One region of the Pseudoalteromonas sp. NH0006-46 genome, then DNA from elsewhere that is predicted to be linked to it. Evidence: predicted binding sites of a transcription regulator. Region 1 holds the regulator's gene; each other region holds the start of a gene.
What was found. The regulator MetJ, encoded in region 1, represses methionine synthesis genes. The targets are predictions, from matches to a motif close to TAGACGTCTAGACGTCTA.
Positions count from the first base shown of each region.

Region 1 (4,222 bases):
TACTAAAGTTATTGAAAAACCTCTTAAAATTAATCGAACTAGCATATAACAGGATAGACCTGATATTGCTTGGAATTTAAAAATAATAAGGGTATCGTAGCCTAAACTTCACCTCTCACTTTTACTTTAATTGCAGGATACAATCGCGTTATGTCAGACTTTCGTGAACAAGCACTACACTATCATTCGCACCCCGTTCCAGGAAAAATTAGCATTGAGCTAACCAAGCCTGCTGAAACGGTTAAAGATCTCGCATTAGCATATAGCCCAGGAGTTGCAGAACCAGTACGCGAAATAGCTGCTGACCCTGCAAACGCTTATAAATACACCGGCAAAGGGAATATGGTTGCGGTTATCACTAATGGTACTGCAATTTTAGGCCTGGGCAATTTAGGCCCACTTGCTTCAAAACCTGTAATGGAAGGTAAGGCGTTACTGTTTAAGCGATTTGCTGGCCTTGATTCTATTGATATTGAAGTTAAACATCGCACCACGGAAGATTTTATTAATACAGTGGCTAATATTGCCGACACATTTGGCGGTATTAACCTCGAAGATATAAAGGCGCCAGAGTGTTTTGAAATAGAAAAAGCGTTGATTGAACGCTGCAGTATTCCTATATTTCATGATGATCAGCACGGTACAGCTATTGTAACCGCTGCGGGTATGTTGAACGCGCTTGAGGTGCAGGGCAAGTCTATCGAAAATGCCACTATTGTGTGTTTGGGGGCGGGTGCTGCTGCGGTTGCTTGTATGGAGCTTTTAATAAAGTGTGGCGCTTTGCGTGAGCACATATACATGCTTGACCGTAAAGGTGTTATTCATACTCGTCGTGATGACTTAAATGAATACAAAAAACTTTTTGCAAACAATACAGACAAGCGCACGTTGCAAGATGTGATTGAAGATGCAGATGTTTTTGTTGGTGTATCGGGTCCTAATCTATTAGCTGCCGATGATTTAAAATTAATGGCAGAAAAACCAGTTGTGTTTGCTTGTTCAAACCCAGATCCAGAAATTGATCCTGCACTGGCTCATTCTGCTCGAAACGATCTAATTATGGCAACGGGTCGCTCAGATTACCCTAACCAAGTTAATAATGTACTGTGTTTTCCGTTTATATTCCGCGGTGCTCTTGATGTACGCGCCAGTGCAATTAATGATGAAATGAAAATAGCTGCCGTAGAAGCAATTAGAAGTATTGCTAAAGAGCCTGTGCCTGCTGAAGTACTGACGGCTGCGGGTGTTGATAAGCTGGAGTTTGGCGATAAGTATATTATTCCAAAACCAATGGATCCTCGTTTACTACCACGCATTGCAAAAGCGGTTGCAATGGCTGCGGTAGAGTCAGGTGTTGCACGAATTGATTTACCTGAAAACTACATGGAATAAGTGTTAGGTTGTAATTTTAGACACAAAAAAACCTCAATTAATTGAGGTTTTTTTGTGTCTAAAATTACGTTTAGTCTTCGTTTAACACAGGCACTTCTAGACCCATTTCTTGCATTATTTTTTTCACTTCTTCAGGGACTTTTTCGGCGTTATCCTTACGTAAGTCGTCATCGTTAGGCAAAGGTTGGCCGGTAAATGCATGTAAAAACGCTTCACAAAGTAGTTCACTGTTTGTTGCATGACGTAGGTTATTAATTTGACGACGCGTGCGCTCGTCCGTTAATACCTTTAATACATTTAGTGGGATCGAAACGGTAATTTTTTTTACTTGTTCTGATTTTTTCCCGTGTTCTGCGTATGGGTGAATATACTCACCATTCCATTTAGCCATAAGATGTATCGTCGCCTCAGATTAATAATTGCTCACATGCGCTACAATGCATATGAATATGCGTGAAATTCTATCGATTTAAAAAAGATAGTCAAATACTAGTTATTTAGCCATCTAGAGCTTTAAATGTTTTGACATCTTTAATGAGATAAATTACTCTTTTAGACGTCTAAACATCCAAATTGAACAGGTGACGAATATGAGCGAAAAAAATAAAGCAACCATTGCAGTGAGAAGTGGTGTTGAAGCCGACAAGCATCATGGCGCAGTTGTCGCACCTATTTATTTATCGACAACATATTCGTTTGCCGACTTTGATAAAAAACGCCAATATGATTACGGACGAAGTGGTAACCCCAATCGTGATATTTTAGCTGAAACGTTAGCCGAACTAGAGGGCGGAGCACGAGGCATTATTACTGCTACGGGCATGTCTGCCGTTCATTTGGCTACGCAAATTTTGAATCATGATGATACGTTGGTGATCCCTCATGATTGTTACGGCGGCAGCTATCGTTTATTTACTTCACTGCAAAAGCGCGGTTTGCTTAAGCTGGAAGTTTTAGATTTAACTCAAGCACAAAGCTTGGACAAAATTTTAGCAATTAAACCTAAGCTAATTTGGATAGAAACACCCAGTAACCCATTACTGCGCTTAACTGATATTAAAGCAATAACCGATATTGCTAAGCAGTGCGGTGCTTTAGTTGCTGCTGATAACACATTTTTATCACCGGCATTACAAAACCCCATAAAATTTGGTGTTGATATAGTGGTGCACTCGACCACCAAATACATTAATGGCCATTCAGATGTAGTAGGCGGTGCGGTAATTGCAGCTTCACAAGCGCTGGGCGATGAATTGGCATGGTGGGCAAATAATATAGGTATTACAGGTGCGCCATTTGATAGTTATTTAACATTACGTGGTTTGCGAACACTTAATGTGCGTTTAAAACAGCATCAAGAAAACGCATTAGCGATTGCTAAATATTTAGATGAGTCTGAATTTGTTCGTCAAGTGTATTACCCAGGCCTTGAATCGCACCCACAGCATGAATTAGCTAAAGCTCAGCAACTGGGCTTTGGTGGCATGGTGAGTTTTGATATTAAAGGCGACATAAACGATGCTGCGGCGTTTTTAACAAGCCTACGTGATTTCAGCTTGGCAGAGTCTTTGGGCGGAGTTGAGAGCTTAATATGCCATCCTGCAACGATGACACACGCTGGAATGGAACCTAAAGCACGGCTTGAAGCAGGGGTTGGCGACACGCTTATTCGAGTTTCAGTCGGTATAGAAGATATAAACGACTTATTAGCTGATTTAGAGCGCGTGTTTCAGCTTGTAAAGCCTGGGCAAAATAAAAACATTGGCCGTGTTGGTAAAGGGGCTGGCTCGCCTGAAGGCAATGTAAAATTAAGTGCAGCCCGCCCGGCGCTTTGGTAAGTAATACCAATCCGCAATAATACCTAATCAATTTGAGGGATTAACCGGCGCTAACTTCGTTAAAAATTTTTCATATAGAACAAATAAACAACGAAATTTTTGCCTTGTTATCGACACGGTTTTCTTATCCTCAAAATAGACAATCTAATTAAGCGAATTGGTATAAATATGGTCAATTGTGTACATAAATTTGGTGGTTCAAGTTTAAGCTCTAGTGAGCGCTATCAAAGCGTAGCTAAAATAATTATTGGCCACTCACAACCGGGTGACTGTGTTGTGGTATCTGCTGCTGGTAAAACCACAGATACCCTTGTGTCGTTGTGGCAAAGTTATCAGCAGCAAGACACACAAGCTGTCGCTGATATTTTACTGCAGTTAAATAATCATCAGAGCGATTTAATTGAGCAATTATTACAAGCTGATTTAAAGCGCAGCGCACTTAAAACATTACTCGAAGAACTAAATATAATTGCAAGCTTAGCGCAAAGTGAGCAACTCAAAGAGGCGCAATTACTTGCCCATGGTGAGGTATGGTCTGCGCGATTATTGGCTGCATATTTACAACAGTTAAACGTACATGCCTGCGCACACGATGCTCGCCTGCTTTTTACTTTAAATGATGGTGAATTACGCCATGCTCAAAATAAGCGGCAATGTAACAGTGTCATTGATGCCAATAAAGTGAATGTAGTAACCGGGTTTATAGCGGCAAATACATTTGGCGATACGGTAACGCTTGGCCGAAATGGTAGCGATTACAGCGCAACATTACTTGCCAGCTATTGTGATGCTAAGCAGGTATGTATTTGGACTGACACGCAAGGTGTATTTAGTACCGATCCGCGCAAAGTAAAAAAGGCAATTAAGTACGCTAAAGTGTGCCGCACTCAGGCCAATTTACTAGCGCGATTAGGCAACCCCGTTCTGCATGCTAAAACGTTATCGCCCTTAAAAAATACCAATGTAAAGCTAGCTGTACGCAGTAGTTTTGA
Region 1 is NZ_BAAJML010000001.1:62,982-67,203, forward strand. Features, by position in the region: gene AC27I2_RS00260 (malic enzyme-like NAD(P)-binding protein) at 151-1,392, shown strand; gene metJ (met regulon transcriptional regulator MetJ) at 1,463-1,783, opposite strand; gene metB (cystathionine gamma-synthase) at 1,983-3,230, shown strand; gene metL (bifunctional aspartate kinase/homoserine dehydrogenase II) at 3,399-4,222, shown strand, end outside.

Region 2 (4,222 bases), 440 kb from region 1:
GTTTACTTTTAATGCCCAAACCCACAAGTAGCTTAGCTTGTTTTAACGCTTTGTTTTTATCGCTAGGCGCAAATAAAGGCTTACCATTAAAAAATAAGGCTACTTTTTCTTCTGAGATCTTTAGTTTTGCCGCTAGGTTTGTACACGCTGTTTTTGTGTCAACGTTATCAGCGAGTCCAGCAAACATAACGCGAAAATTATCGGTCATTTAAATATCCCTAAAGCTTTATAATTTAATGAGTATATACCTAAAGTATAAAAAAGTTCGAGGACCAATTAATAGTTATTTGTATAACCATAAATTAGCAGTGTTAAACAAAATAAGAAGCTATAAAAAACGGCCCTTAAAAGGACCGTTTTTTTATTGCTTTGGTCTTAAAGACCTGAAGCTGCGCGAAGTGCTTCAGCTTTATCTGTGCGTTCCCACGGGAATTCGTCACGGCCAAAATGGCCGTAAGCTGCAGTAGGAAGGTAGATAGGGCGCTCTAAATCAAGCATTTGAATTAAGCCGTATGGGCGTAAGTCAAAATGTTCACGAATTAGTTCGATTAAACGTGCTTCTTCTAACTTACCAGTTCCAAACGTTTCAACACTGATTGAAGTAGGCTCTGCAACACCAATTGCGTAAGATACTTGTAATTCACACTTGTCAGCAAGGCCAGCAGCCACTACGTTTTTAGCCACGTAACGTGCAGCGTATGCAGCTGAGCGGTCAACTTTTGATGGATCTTTACCAGAGAAAGCACCACCACCGTGACGTGCCATACCACCGTAGGTATCTACGATGATTTTACGACCAGTTAAACCACAGTCACCCATTGGGCCACCAATTACAAAGCGACCTGTTGGGTTAATGAAAAATTTAGTTGCGCTTGTGATTAATTCAGCAGGAAGTACTGGCTTGATGATTGTTTCCATCACTGCTTCAACTAAGTCATTTTGTGAGATATCTTCGCTGTGCTGAGTTGACAGAACAACTGCGTCAATACCAACTGGCTTGCCATTTTCGTATGCAAAAGTAACTTGAGATTTTGCATCTGGACGTAACCAGTTAAGCTCGCCGCTTTTACGTACTTGCGCTTGACGTTGAACTAAACGGTGAGAATACGTGATAGGTGCAGGCATTAATACTTCTGTTTCGTTACATGCGTAACCAAACATTAAACCTTGGTCACCAGCGCCTTGTTCTTCTGGGCTAGTGCGGTCAACGCCTTGGTTAATATCAGGAGACTGTTTACCAATTGTGTTTAAAATTGCACACGAGTCTGCATCAAAACCCATGTCTGAATGCGTGTAGCCAATTTCACGTACTGTTTTACGTGTAATCTCTTCTATATCAACCCATGCGCTAGTCGTGATTTCACCACCAACCATAACCATACCAGTTTTCACGTATGTTTCGCACGCAACGCGGGCATGAGAGTCTTGCTCTAGGATAGCATCAAGAACCGCATCAGAGATTTGGTCGGCGATTTTATCCGGATGACCTTCAGAAACAGATTCAGAAGTAAATAAATGTTTTGCCATTGTATTTCTGCTCACAAATATTGCGCTTCACAAACGTCGGTATTAGCGCTAAAAAATTAAGGGGCGTATTTTATCTAAAACAAAACATCTTGCATAGTGTTTTTACGCCTAGACGTCTAAATAAAATTAGTTATGACATTATGGTCTTAAAAAATATTCATAATACCTCATTTTTATAGGGTTTTTAATTGCACACAGCCCCCACAATAAGTAAGAATGGTCGCAATAACAGTGCTCATATAATTTGAGTACATAAACGAACACATAAATACCCGCGCAAATACATATATAAGGTAGGAGAATTCATGCCATCTCGCAAAGAACTTGCAAATGCTATTCGCGTCTTGTCAATGGACGCAGTACAAAAGGCCAAATCTGGTCACCCTGGAGCCCCTATGGGCATGGCTGATATCGCAGAAGTATTATGGCGCGATTATCTAAAACATAATCCATCAAATCCAGAGTGGGCAGACCGAGATCGATTTATTCTTTCAAACGGCCACGGTTCAATGCTTATCTATTCTTTATTGCACTTAAGTGGTTATGATTTACCGCTGGACGAAATTAAAAACTTCCGTCAAATGCACTCTAAAACACCAGGTCACCCAGAATATGGTTATGCGCCAGGTATCGAGACTACTACGGGCCCATTAGGTCAAGGGATCACAAATGCGGTAGGTATGGCAATTGCTGAAAAAGCGCTTGCGGCACAATTTAACCGTGAAGGACACGACATTGTCGATCACCATACCTACGCATTTATGGGCGACGGTTGTTTAATGGAAGGTATTTCGCATGAAGCCTGTTCACTTGCCGGCACATTAAGCCTAGGTAAGCTAGTTGCTTTTTGGGACGACAACGGTATTTCTATTGATGGTGAAGTTGAAGGTTGGTTTAGCGATGACACACCAGCACGTTTTAAAGCGTATGGTTGGCACGTAATAAGCGGCGTTGATGGTCACGACAGCGATGCGGTAAGTGCTGCGATAGCAGAAGCAAAAAGCGTTACTGATAAACCAACGCTAATTTGTTGTAAAACAATTATTGGTTACGGTTCACCTAATAAATCAGGTAGCCACGACTGTCACGGTGCACCACTTGGCGATGACGAAATTAAAGCGTCTCGTGAGTTTTTAGGTTGGACAGGCGATGCCTTTGAAATTCCTGAAGACATTTACGCACAGTGGGATGGAAAGGCCAAAGGTCAAGAGCTTGAATCAAGCTGGGACGAAAAGTTTGCAGCCTATGCAAAAGCACACCCAGAGCTTGCCGCTGAATACAAACGCCGTACAAATTCAGATTTACCTGCGGATTGGGCTGAAAAGTCTCAAGCGTACATTGAAGAGTTACAAGCAAACCCAGCGAACCCAGCGTCACGCAAAGCGTCACAAAATGCATTAAATGCATTTGGCCCATTATTACCAGAATTTATGGGGGGCTCTGCCGATTTAGCCGGCTCAAACTTAACAATTTGGGATGGCTCTAAAGGCCTAACTGCTGACGATGCAAGCGGAAACTACGTTTACTACGGTGTGCGTGAGTTTGGTATGTCGGCCATTATGAATGGTATTGCGCTTCATAAAGGGTTTATTCCATATGGTGCAACGTTCTTAATGTTTATGGAGTACGCACGCAACGCAGTGCGTATGGCTGCATTAATGAAGCAACCAAGCATTTTTGTATACACGCACGATTCTATTGGTTTGGGTGAAGATGGTCCAACTCACCAACCAGTAGAGCAAATTGCCAGCATGCGTTTAACGCCTAACTTATACAATTGGCGCCCATGTGACCAAGTTGAGTCGGCAATTGCATGGCAACAAGCTATTGAACGTAAAGACGGTCCTACATCGTTAATATTTACACGCCAAGGCTTAGAGCAACAAGCGCGTGACGCACAACAATTAAGCGATGTTAAAAAGGGTGGTTACATTCTAAGCTGTGATGGCAACCCTGAGCTAATTATTATTGCAACAGGCTCTGAAGTGCAATTGGCACAAGATTCAGCTACTGAATTACGCAGCCAAGGTAAAAAGGTACGTGTTGTATCTATGCCATGTACTGATGCGTTTGAAGATCAATCGCCTGAGTACAAAGAAAGCGTATTACCAGCAAGCGTTTCACGCCGCGTAGCGGTAGAAGCGGGTATTGCAGATTACTGGTATAAATACGTAGGCTTAAATGGCGCAGTAGTGGGTATGACTACTTTTGGTGAGTCTGCACCAGCTAACGAGCTATTTGAGCACTTTGGCTTCACAGTAGAAAACATTGTAAGTAAAGCAAAGGCACTTTTTAATCGTTTTGATTAAGTAAGTTAAGCAATTTAAGAACCCGCATATATTTGCGGGTTTTTTTATGCCTTATATGAAACAACTTCACCTTACCCCGTATCGCTTTTCTTGCAAGAAAGTGAGCTATCAGGCAAGGTAGTGCGATAAAATTTATGAATCATAATATTTAAATTAATAGCAGGAGCTAAAATGTCTCAGTATGAAAATGTAAGTGTAGTTAAAAAAGCAAACGTGTATTTTGACGGTAAAGTATCGAGCCGTACGGTTGTGTTTAGCGATGGAACAACTAAAACATTAGGCTTTATGCAGCCGGGTGAATTTGTATTTGATACCAGTAAAAAAGAACTCATGGAGTTGTTAGGTGGTCAGTGGGATATTTTATTACCAGGCGAGAGTGAGTGGAA
Region 2 is NZ_BAAJML010000001.1:505,015-509,236, forward strand. Features, by position in the region: gene AC27I2_RS02275 (hypothetical protein) at 1-208, opposite strand, end outside; gene metK (methionine adenosyltransferase) at 376-1,527, opposite strand; gene tkt (transketolase) at 1,833-3,836, shown strand; gene ppnP (pyrimidine/purine nucleoside phosphorylase) at 4,008-4,222, shown strand, end outside.
Region 2: a site for MetJ is predicted at 1,629-1,646, ahead of metK (methionine adenosyltransferase). Genes of this name have one in related genera too.

Region 3 (4,222 bases), on a different contig from region 1:
TGGAGGAAAGCCTTCAAACAATAATAAAAATTTCAATGTTGTATTGTAGTTGTTGAGAGGTGAAACAGTCAACGAATGGCGGGTGGGAATATCTGTTTATCGTTTTACCTTGTTAAATGTATAGTTTTATTTGGGTGTGCTAACGTATTTACACCATAGTAAAAATAAGAAAAACTCATGACCATACAAAAAATAATAATACTGGCTTTGCTAATATTATTTACAATAAATTCCAAAGCAAATGCAGCAGACTCACCTTGGCCCGAAATAAGAAAACAAAGAATAACCCAGCTCCTGCCAAACGCTTTAAAAGCGGCTAATGTAGACGCTTGGCTTATTGTTTGTAGAGAAAATAACAACGACCCATTGGCCGACCATATTGGCTGTGAAAACGCAGGGTCACCAGCGGCGTACTTATTTTACTTCAATAAAGGGACGTTTCATTCAGTTGCTTACTCACCTTCAAGCGAAGCAAAAGCACTCGACGAGCTAAATATACATGAAAAAGTGATCTCAGTGCCACGCAGTGTGTCTGCGTTAAAATACGCCGCTGAGTTTATAAAAAAGCAGCCTTTTGAGCGCATTGCAATAAATGTCTCTGACCTTAACGCGCAGGCTGATGGCTTATCGCACTCACAATACAAGCAACTAGCGAGCTTATTAGGCGCAAAGCACACAGCAAAACTCGTATCTTCTGAAGAAGTCGTTTATCAATGGCTTTCAATTAAATTACCTGCGGAGGTTGAAATAATGAAAGAGGCTGCAATGCTTTCAGCAAAGTGGCAACTAGAGGCTTATAAAACCATTGTTCCAGGTAAAACCACTGATGCCGATGTAGCTAAATTTTTAAAAGCTAAAATGAAAGCAAGAGGCGTAACCGATGCATGGGCTGCCGACCAAAACCCCAACGTAAACTCAGGCCCCGACCGCGGACATTCGCATTCTACAAATAAAGTGATTATGCCGGGTGACGTAATCCAAATTGATTTTGGTGTAAAGCTCTACAATCGCTGGGTAAGTGATATTCAGCGTTTTGCTTATGTACTTAAAGAAGGGGAAACCTCTGCACCGGCCAACATTCATCAATATTGGATTAACGCCAGAGACAGTGGTTTTGCCGCATTTAATGCCATGAAACCCGGCGTAAAAGGCATAGACGTGGATCAAGCTCAAACCGTATTAATGAATAAATACAACTCAGAGCCTGTGCCATGGAGCACCGGTCACCCTGTAGGGTATGTTGCGCACGACACGGGCCCAAATTTAGGGGGGTCTCGCAGTGCGCAAGTAAGGCCTGCAGCACATCGTAAACTAAAAGAAGGAATGGTGTTTGCCTTTGATGGTTTTTTTAGTTGGCCTTTGAATAACACCGAGTTTAAAACCATTTCAGTTGAAGAGATGGCTGTGATTACCAAAAACGGCGCTGAGTATTTAATTCCTCCTCAACAAAATTTAGTCCTAGTAGGTAATAACGAGTAGTTTAAAAAGTAAGTATTTTAAATGCAGTGAGTTAAGCCTATTTTTAGGGGGTAACTCATTGCTTGCCACAGACTTAAGTAATAATGAATAAATTTCATTTAGACATCTATACATCTAGAGGTTGATATTTTTTGCTTTCAGTTCATAATTAGCACGAGTTTTTATGAGTAGGAGTTAAAAATATGCCAATCACTGTAAAGGATGAGCTTCCGGCCATTGCACGTTTACGCCAAGAAAACGTATTTGTAATGCCAAAAAGCCGTGCAAAAACGCAAGAAATCCGCCCAATGCGTTTGGCTATATTAAATTTAATGCCTAATAAAGTAGAAACCGAAGTACAGTTTATTCGTTTGCTTGCCAATTCTCCTTTGCAAGTAAACGTAGAGCTGCTGCGCCTAGACACCCACCGCAGCAGTAATAATTCAGAAGAGCACCTAGATACGTTTTACCGCTATTTTTCAGAGGTAAAAAACAACAACTACGATGCGCTTATTGTTACAGGTGCACCACTAGCACATTTAGAGTATGAAGATGTTGCCTACTGGGAAGAGCTAAAAATCATTATTGATTGGGCAGAGCAACACGTTACCTCTACGTTGTTTTCGTGTTGGGCGGCCCATGCCGCGTTATTCCACAGCTACAACTTAAAGCGCGACTTAAAACCCAATAAGCTGTGTGGCGTATTTACTCACCAATGTCATTTTAAACATGGTGCATTAACCCGTGGCTTCGACGATACCTTTTTAGTGCCACACTCACGTTATGGGCACATTGATATAAATAAAATAAACGCATGTGATGATTTAGTTATATTAGCAGGCTCTGAGCGAGTAGGTGCTTACTTACTGAAAAACAAATCGGGTAGCCAAGTATTTATAACCGGCCACCCGGAATACGATGCCGACACCCTAAAAGGGGAGTACGAGCGCGATTTACAAAAAAGCCCAGACGCGCCAAAACCTGAAAACTATTTTCCCGATGATGATGCAAGCAAACAACCTTCAAAAACATGGCAAAGTCATGCTTTTTTACTTTTTTCGAACTGGTTAAATTACTACGTGTATCAAACCACACCGTATGATATTAATTTAGTTAGCCAAGATGTGAGGACTAACAACTATGCCGAATAATAAAGCCGCCAACAAACAAGCCCAACTAAGTGAAGCGCTCAAAGAGCGTATTTTAATTTTAGACGGCGCTATGGGCACCATGATCCAAACTCATAAACTTGAAGAAGAAGACTATCGTGGCGAGCGCTTTAAAGACTGGCACGTGCTAATTAAAGGTAATAACGATTTATTAAGCCTCACTAAGCCAGAGTTAATAACAGAAATACACCGCAGCTTTTTAGCTGCCGGTGCAGATATTATTGAAACCAATACTTTTAACTCAACCACCATTTCGATGGAAGATTACGACATGGCAAGCATAAGCCGTGAGGTAAACTTAGAGTCGGCTAAACTCGCGCGCGCAATATGTGACGAGTTCACCGCTAAAAATCCAGAAAAACCTCGCTATGTAGCAGGTGTGTTAGGGCCAACATCTAAAACCTGTTCTATCTCGCCAGATGTAAACGACCCAGGTTACCGTAACGTAACGTTTGATAAGCTGGTTACTGCTTATGTTGAGTCTACTCTTGCTTTAATGGAAGGCGGCGCTGATTTAATACTTATCGAAACCATATTCGACACCCTAAATGCAAAAGCAGCCTCATTCGCAGTAGAAGAAGCGTTTGAGCAAGCAGGGCGCACATTACCTGTAATGATCTCGGGCACCATTACCGATGCCTCAGGGCGTACCCTTTCTGGGCAAACAACCGAAGCATTTTATAACTCCATTCGCCATATAAAACCTATTTCGATTGGCCTTAACTGCGCCCTAGGGCCAGACTTACTTCGCCAATACGTAGAAGAGCTTTCGCGCGTATGCGAAACATTTACTTCAGTACACCCTAATGCCGGTTTACCTAACGAATTTGGTGAGTACGACCTAGAAGCACCTGAAATGGCTGCCGAGATTATAGATTGGGGCAAATCGGGCTTTATAAATATTGTGGGTGGCTGCTGCGGTACAACGCCTGCGCACATTCGTGCGTTTGCTAAAGGGCTTGAAGGCGTTAAACCTCGCGCATTACCAGAGCTTGATGTACGTATGCGTTTATCAGGCCTTGAAGCCTGTAACTTAAACTAGGAGCCAACATGACACAGCAAATTGCAGTATTTACCAATGTTGGCGAGCGTACCAACGTAACCGGCTCGGCCATGTTTAAACGCTTAATCATGGAAGAAGACTATGAAGCAGCGCTTACCGTTGCCCGCGAACAAGTAGAAAACGGCGCTCAAGTTATAGATATAAACATGGACGAAGCCATGCTGGACTCAAAAGCGGCCATGGTTAAGTTTTTAAACTTAATTGCCTCAGAGCCCGATATATCCAAAGTGCCTATTATGGTCGACTCCTCTAAATGGGAAGTGATAGAAGCAGGCTTAAAGTGTATTCAAGGCAAGGCGATTGTTAATTCAATATCGCTTAAAGAGGGCGAAGAGCCGTTTAAACGCCAAGCTAAAATTATTAAACGCTTTGGCGCCGCCGCTGTTGTTATGGCGTTTGATACCGACGGCCAAGCCGACACCGCAGATAGAAAATACGAAATCTGTGAGCGTAGCTACAAAATATTAGTAGAAGAGATTGGCTTCCCACCGGAAGATATTATATTCGACCCTAATATATTTGCCGTAGCCAC
Region 3 is NZ_BAAJML010000007.1:121,241-125,462, reverse strand. Features, by position in the region: gene ettA (energy-dependent translational throttle protein EttA) at 1-1, opposite strand, end outside; gene AC27I2_RS14050 (M24 family metallopeptidase) at 178-1,479, shown strand; gene metA (homoserine O-acetyltransferase MetA) at 1,662-2,609, shown strand; gene AC27I2_RS14040 (homocysteine S-methyltransferase family protein) at 2,599-3,669, shown strand; gene metH (methionine synthase) at 3,678-4,222, shown strand, end outside.
Region 3: a site for MetJ is predicted at 1,579-1,596, ahead of metA (homoserine O-acetyltransferase MetA). Genes of this name have one in related genera too.

Region 4 (4,222 bases), 410 kb from region 1:
TAGTTGTAGCTCTCGTATGGGTGGCCTTTATAAAGCGTACTGTAAAGCACTTCTTTACCTAGCTCTTCATCATTAGATGCTTTTAAGCCAGACTTAATACCGTCGATCATTTCTTTTTTAAGGCGTTTAAAGTCATCGTCTCTAAAACCTGGGTTAAGTAGTTGCTCGCTGATAAGTGCATACCAAGTTTCAGCGTTATCTTTATGAATACGCCCCTGGAACGACAGCATTTCTTTATCTATTTGGTAACCAAAGCTACCCGCAAGCGGATAAAGCGCTTTTTGGATTTCTTTGTAGCTGGTACTTTGCGAACCACCTTGAGCAAGCATTGCGGCGGTAAGCGCAGCTACACCTTTTTTACCTTGAGGATCAGCAGCTGCCCCTGTATTAAATAAAAAGTTTACATCAATCAGCGGCGAGCTATTGGTTTTATCAAGCACTTTAAATACAGGTGCCTCTGGGGCTTGTTCAAGTTTTGCAACTACTGCACTTAAACTCGCCTCTTCTGCAAACCCCGGTGCTTTATCAAGTGCCGACATAGTCACGGTAGTACGCGTGTTATCTACAAAGTATTTATTAGCAACCGCTTTAATATCTTCTGCTGTGATGTTGTCGGCCGACTTATAAAGCTGGTTAATTACTTCAGGATCGCGTTCAAAATGCATGTAACTTGCAAGGGTTGATGCAATTGCTTGCGAAGAATCTAAACCATTAATAAAGCCATATTTAAGGTTAGACTTTAAGTCACTTAATTTTTGTGCATCGACCAACTCTGTTCTGGCTTTTGCATAAGTGCGGTTAATTGCATCACGCGCTTTTGCTAAATCATCAGCGTTTTCTACTTTTACAAATACATGCAGTAAGCCTGGATCTTTGGTTTCTGGATTATAAGTAAACATTTGACTCGCTATTTGTTTATCAACAACGAGCTCTTGATATAAATCTGAGTTACTTGAAAAATAAAGCTGCGAGATTAAATCAAGTGCAGCTCTGTCTTTTTTAGCGGGTTCCCACGCAGCCCCCTTATACGATACCAATAGCCAATGCCCCGGCAAGGCTTTATTTTGTTCATGCAAATACTTAGGAGCTTGCTGTTTTGGCTCAGCTTTAATATCGGCAACGTAATTGCCTTTTTCCCAACCACCCCAGTGTTTTTTAACCATTGCCATTGTGGCTTTTGGGTCAACATCACCCACAATAACTAGCGATACATATTCTGGCTTATAAAACTTATCAAAAAACTCTTTACCGTAAGCCATTTGGTCTGGCATGGCTTCTATGTCTTCAAAAAAGCCCATTGTGGTGTGTTTATAAGTGTGTTTTTCAAAAGCCTCTGCACGCACAGCACTTAATAACTTACGAATTGGGCTGGCGTTATTTTTTAAGTACTCACCTTTTACCGTCAATGCTTCGGTTCTAAATTGCTCTTCGGTGTAGGTTAAGTTTTGGAAAATATCAGCTTCAATCTCAAGTACTTTATCAAGGTGCTGCTTTGAAAAGTTTAAATGGTAGTTAGTGTAATCGTTGGTAGTGTATGCACGGTTATCAACCCCTGCATTTTTGAATATGGCGGTGTATTCGTCTTGCGGAAATTTTTTAGAGCCTTTAAATACCATATGTTCAAAAAAATGAGCAAAACCAGTTTTACCCGCTTCTACTTCATTACGCGAGCCAACAGAAACCGGTATTTGCAGCGAAACGACATCAGGGTAATCCGTTTTTACAACCATTACACGTAAGCCATTCTCAAGCTCTTCAATTAGGTAATCTTGTGAAAAAACACGGTCATCAGCTTTTTTTATTTGTTCTTGTTTTGCTGTTTGCGTCGTTTCATTTTTTTGCATTGCACAGCCAGTTAAAGCGAGTGATACCGCAAGGCTTGTTGCTAATAATTTAAATTTCATAATTGTCCTTTAGTAAATTGAGCAAAGTTGTTGTCAAAATATTTACAATTTCACTACTAATTATGCCCCAAAGCCAATGAATATAAGAGCCCTCAGTCGCTTTATTATGTAAACAACTATGTCTTGCACTTAATTTAGGAACTCCTTTGTATGAATAATCCTCACGTTGCTTGAAAAACTTTCACTTAAAAAATCTATCTAGACGTCTAAATGGCTGCTATATTTAATCCATCAACCATTGAGCTGGAATGAGGATTATGGCTTTATCACTTCAAGAGAAAATTGAGGACACTAATCAAGGTGTTTATCTTATTGGTACAACGCCACCCAAAATAGGCACTGATAAAGCGCAGTTAAAAACCATTGCAGAAAAACTATTAGGCCGCTTACACGAAATCGAATACGACGGTGTTGTAATTTACGATATTCAAGATGAGAGCAGCCGTACTAATCAGGCTCGTCCGTTTCCATTTAAACAAACGGTTGATCCGCGTGAGTACAGTAAGTTGCTAAAAGACTTATCACGCCTAGATGTAATTACCTACAAAAGCGTAGCGCAACGCGGTGAGGCTGAATTTAAAGAGTGGCTAGATGAAACTAAAAACGAGTTTGATTTAAAAAATGTCGTTTTAGTGGGTAGCCCATCGTCGGAAGGTGATATTAAACTAAGCCTACCTGACGCTTATAAAACATTAGCTGAGCAAAGTGATGACTTCTTTTTAGGAGGCGTAACCATTGCAGAGCGACATGCAAGCAAGCGCAATGAACACGAACGCTTAATAGAAAAAACAACACAAGGTTGCCAATTTTTTATATCGCAAGCGGTTTATAATGCTCAAGCTACTATTGATTTAATAACAAGTTACGCGCGTACCTGCAAGGCACAAGGCGTTACACCAAAACGTATTATACTCACGTTTACACCATGTGGCGGTGATAAAACCCTAGAGTTTATGCAGTGGTTGGGTATTTCAGTACCAGAGGCGACCAAATGGCGCATGCTTGACGCAGACAACACCTTGAGTGAATCGGTGCGTATTTGCCGCGAAAATCTCGATTCAATTTTAAAAAGCTGTGCGCACTTAGACGTGCCACTGGGTTTAAACATTGAAAGCTTAACAAACCGTAAAGAAGAAATTGACGCATCAATTAACCTATACCGTTTATTAAAAGCAACTATGGAGCTCAACCTAGCTGAGAAACAAATAGCATAAAGTTAAACTAATTTACACCCTTCTTGGCAAGCTAATGCTTGCCTTTTTTGTCTCACTAACTTATTTAGTAAACAACTCAAAAACAAAAATTAAATACACACCCACTTTGCTATTACTTCAAACATACTTTCAACCTTAATGGGCTTTGAAATATAGCCATCCATACCGCAATCTTGCGCCTTTAATAAATCCGTTTCTCTTGTATTAGCAGTCATTGCAATAATGGGTAAATTTTTAAACTTTGCTTGTTTTTTTATTTCTGTGGCTGCCGTATAACCATCCATTCTAGGCATTTGGCAGTCCATTAACACACCATCGTAAGTTTTATGTTTTAGCGCATCTAATGCCTCAAGGCCATCGTTAGCAATATCAACAATTAAGCCATTTTTACGCAGTATTTGTGTTGCTACTTGTTGATTGAGCGGGTTATCTTCAACCAATAAAATATGAATGCCTTGCAGTTTTTGTAGTGTGTTTTGTGTATTTAAGCTCTCTTGTGATTCTGGTTTTTTTAGTGTTTTTATATGCATAATTTGTAAAAGTACGTTATGCAAAGTACTTTTAATTATTGGTTTTATGAGTACTTTATAAGTGTTATTACCAAACCCTAGTAGGCTTTCGTTTAGCGCTTTATTTTCACAAGGCGCTATTACAATTAGCTTTTTTGCATTTAATTTAAGCTTATTGCGCAAAGACTGCGCAGCACTATCATGATTTAAATTTAACGTTCGCCAATCTATAAATATAAAATCGTAATCATGTAGCATACCTAGCCGGTCTAATACTTGGTTGATGTTATTTACAGTGTCAAATTTTACTTCAAAACCTAAAAGCAGCGTTTGTAATGATGTTAACTGACTATCTGAACTCTCAATAACAAGTGCTCGCTTGGCTCTAATATGTGATATGTCAAACTCATTTTGCTTAGTCGAATAATTGAGTGGAATAGTAAAACTAAAGCAGCTCCCCTTATTTAATTTGCTGTTTACTGTAATATCGCCCTGCATTAGTTCGACCAATGTTTTGCTTATTACCAAACCAAGCCCCGTTCCACCAAACTTTCGGGTTGTCGATACGTCAGCCTGAGTAAAAGGTTTAAATAGT
Region 4 is NZ_BAAJML010000001.1:471,794-476,015, reverse strand. Features, by position in the region: gene AC27I2_RS02150 (M16 family metallopeptidase) at 1-1,904, opposite strand, end outside; gene AC27I2_RS02145 (methylenetetrahydrofolate reductase) at 2,162-3,118, shown strand; gene AC27I2_RS02140 (response regulator) at 3,208-4,222, opposite strand, start outside.
Region 4: a site for MetJ is predicted at 2,104-2,121, ahead of AC27I2_RS02145 (methylenetetrahydrofolate reductase). Genes of this name have one in related genera too.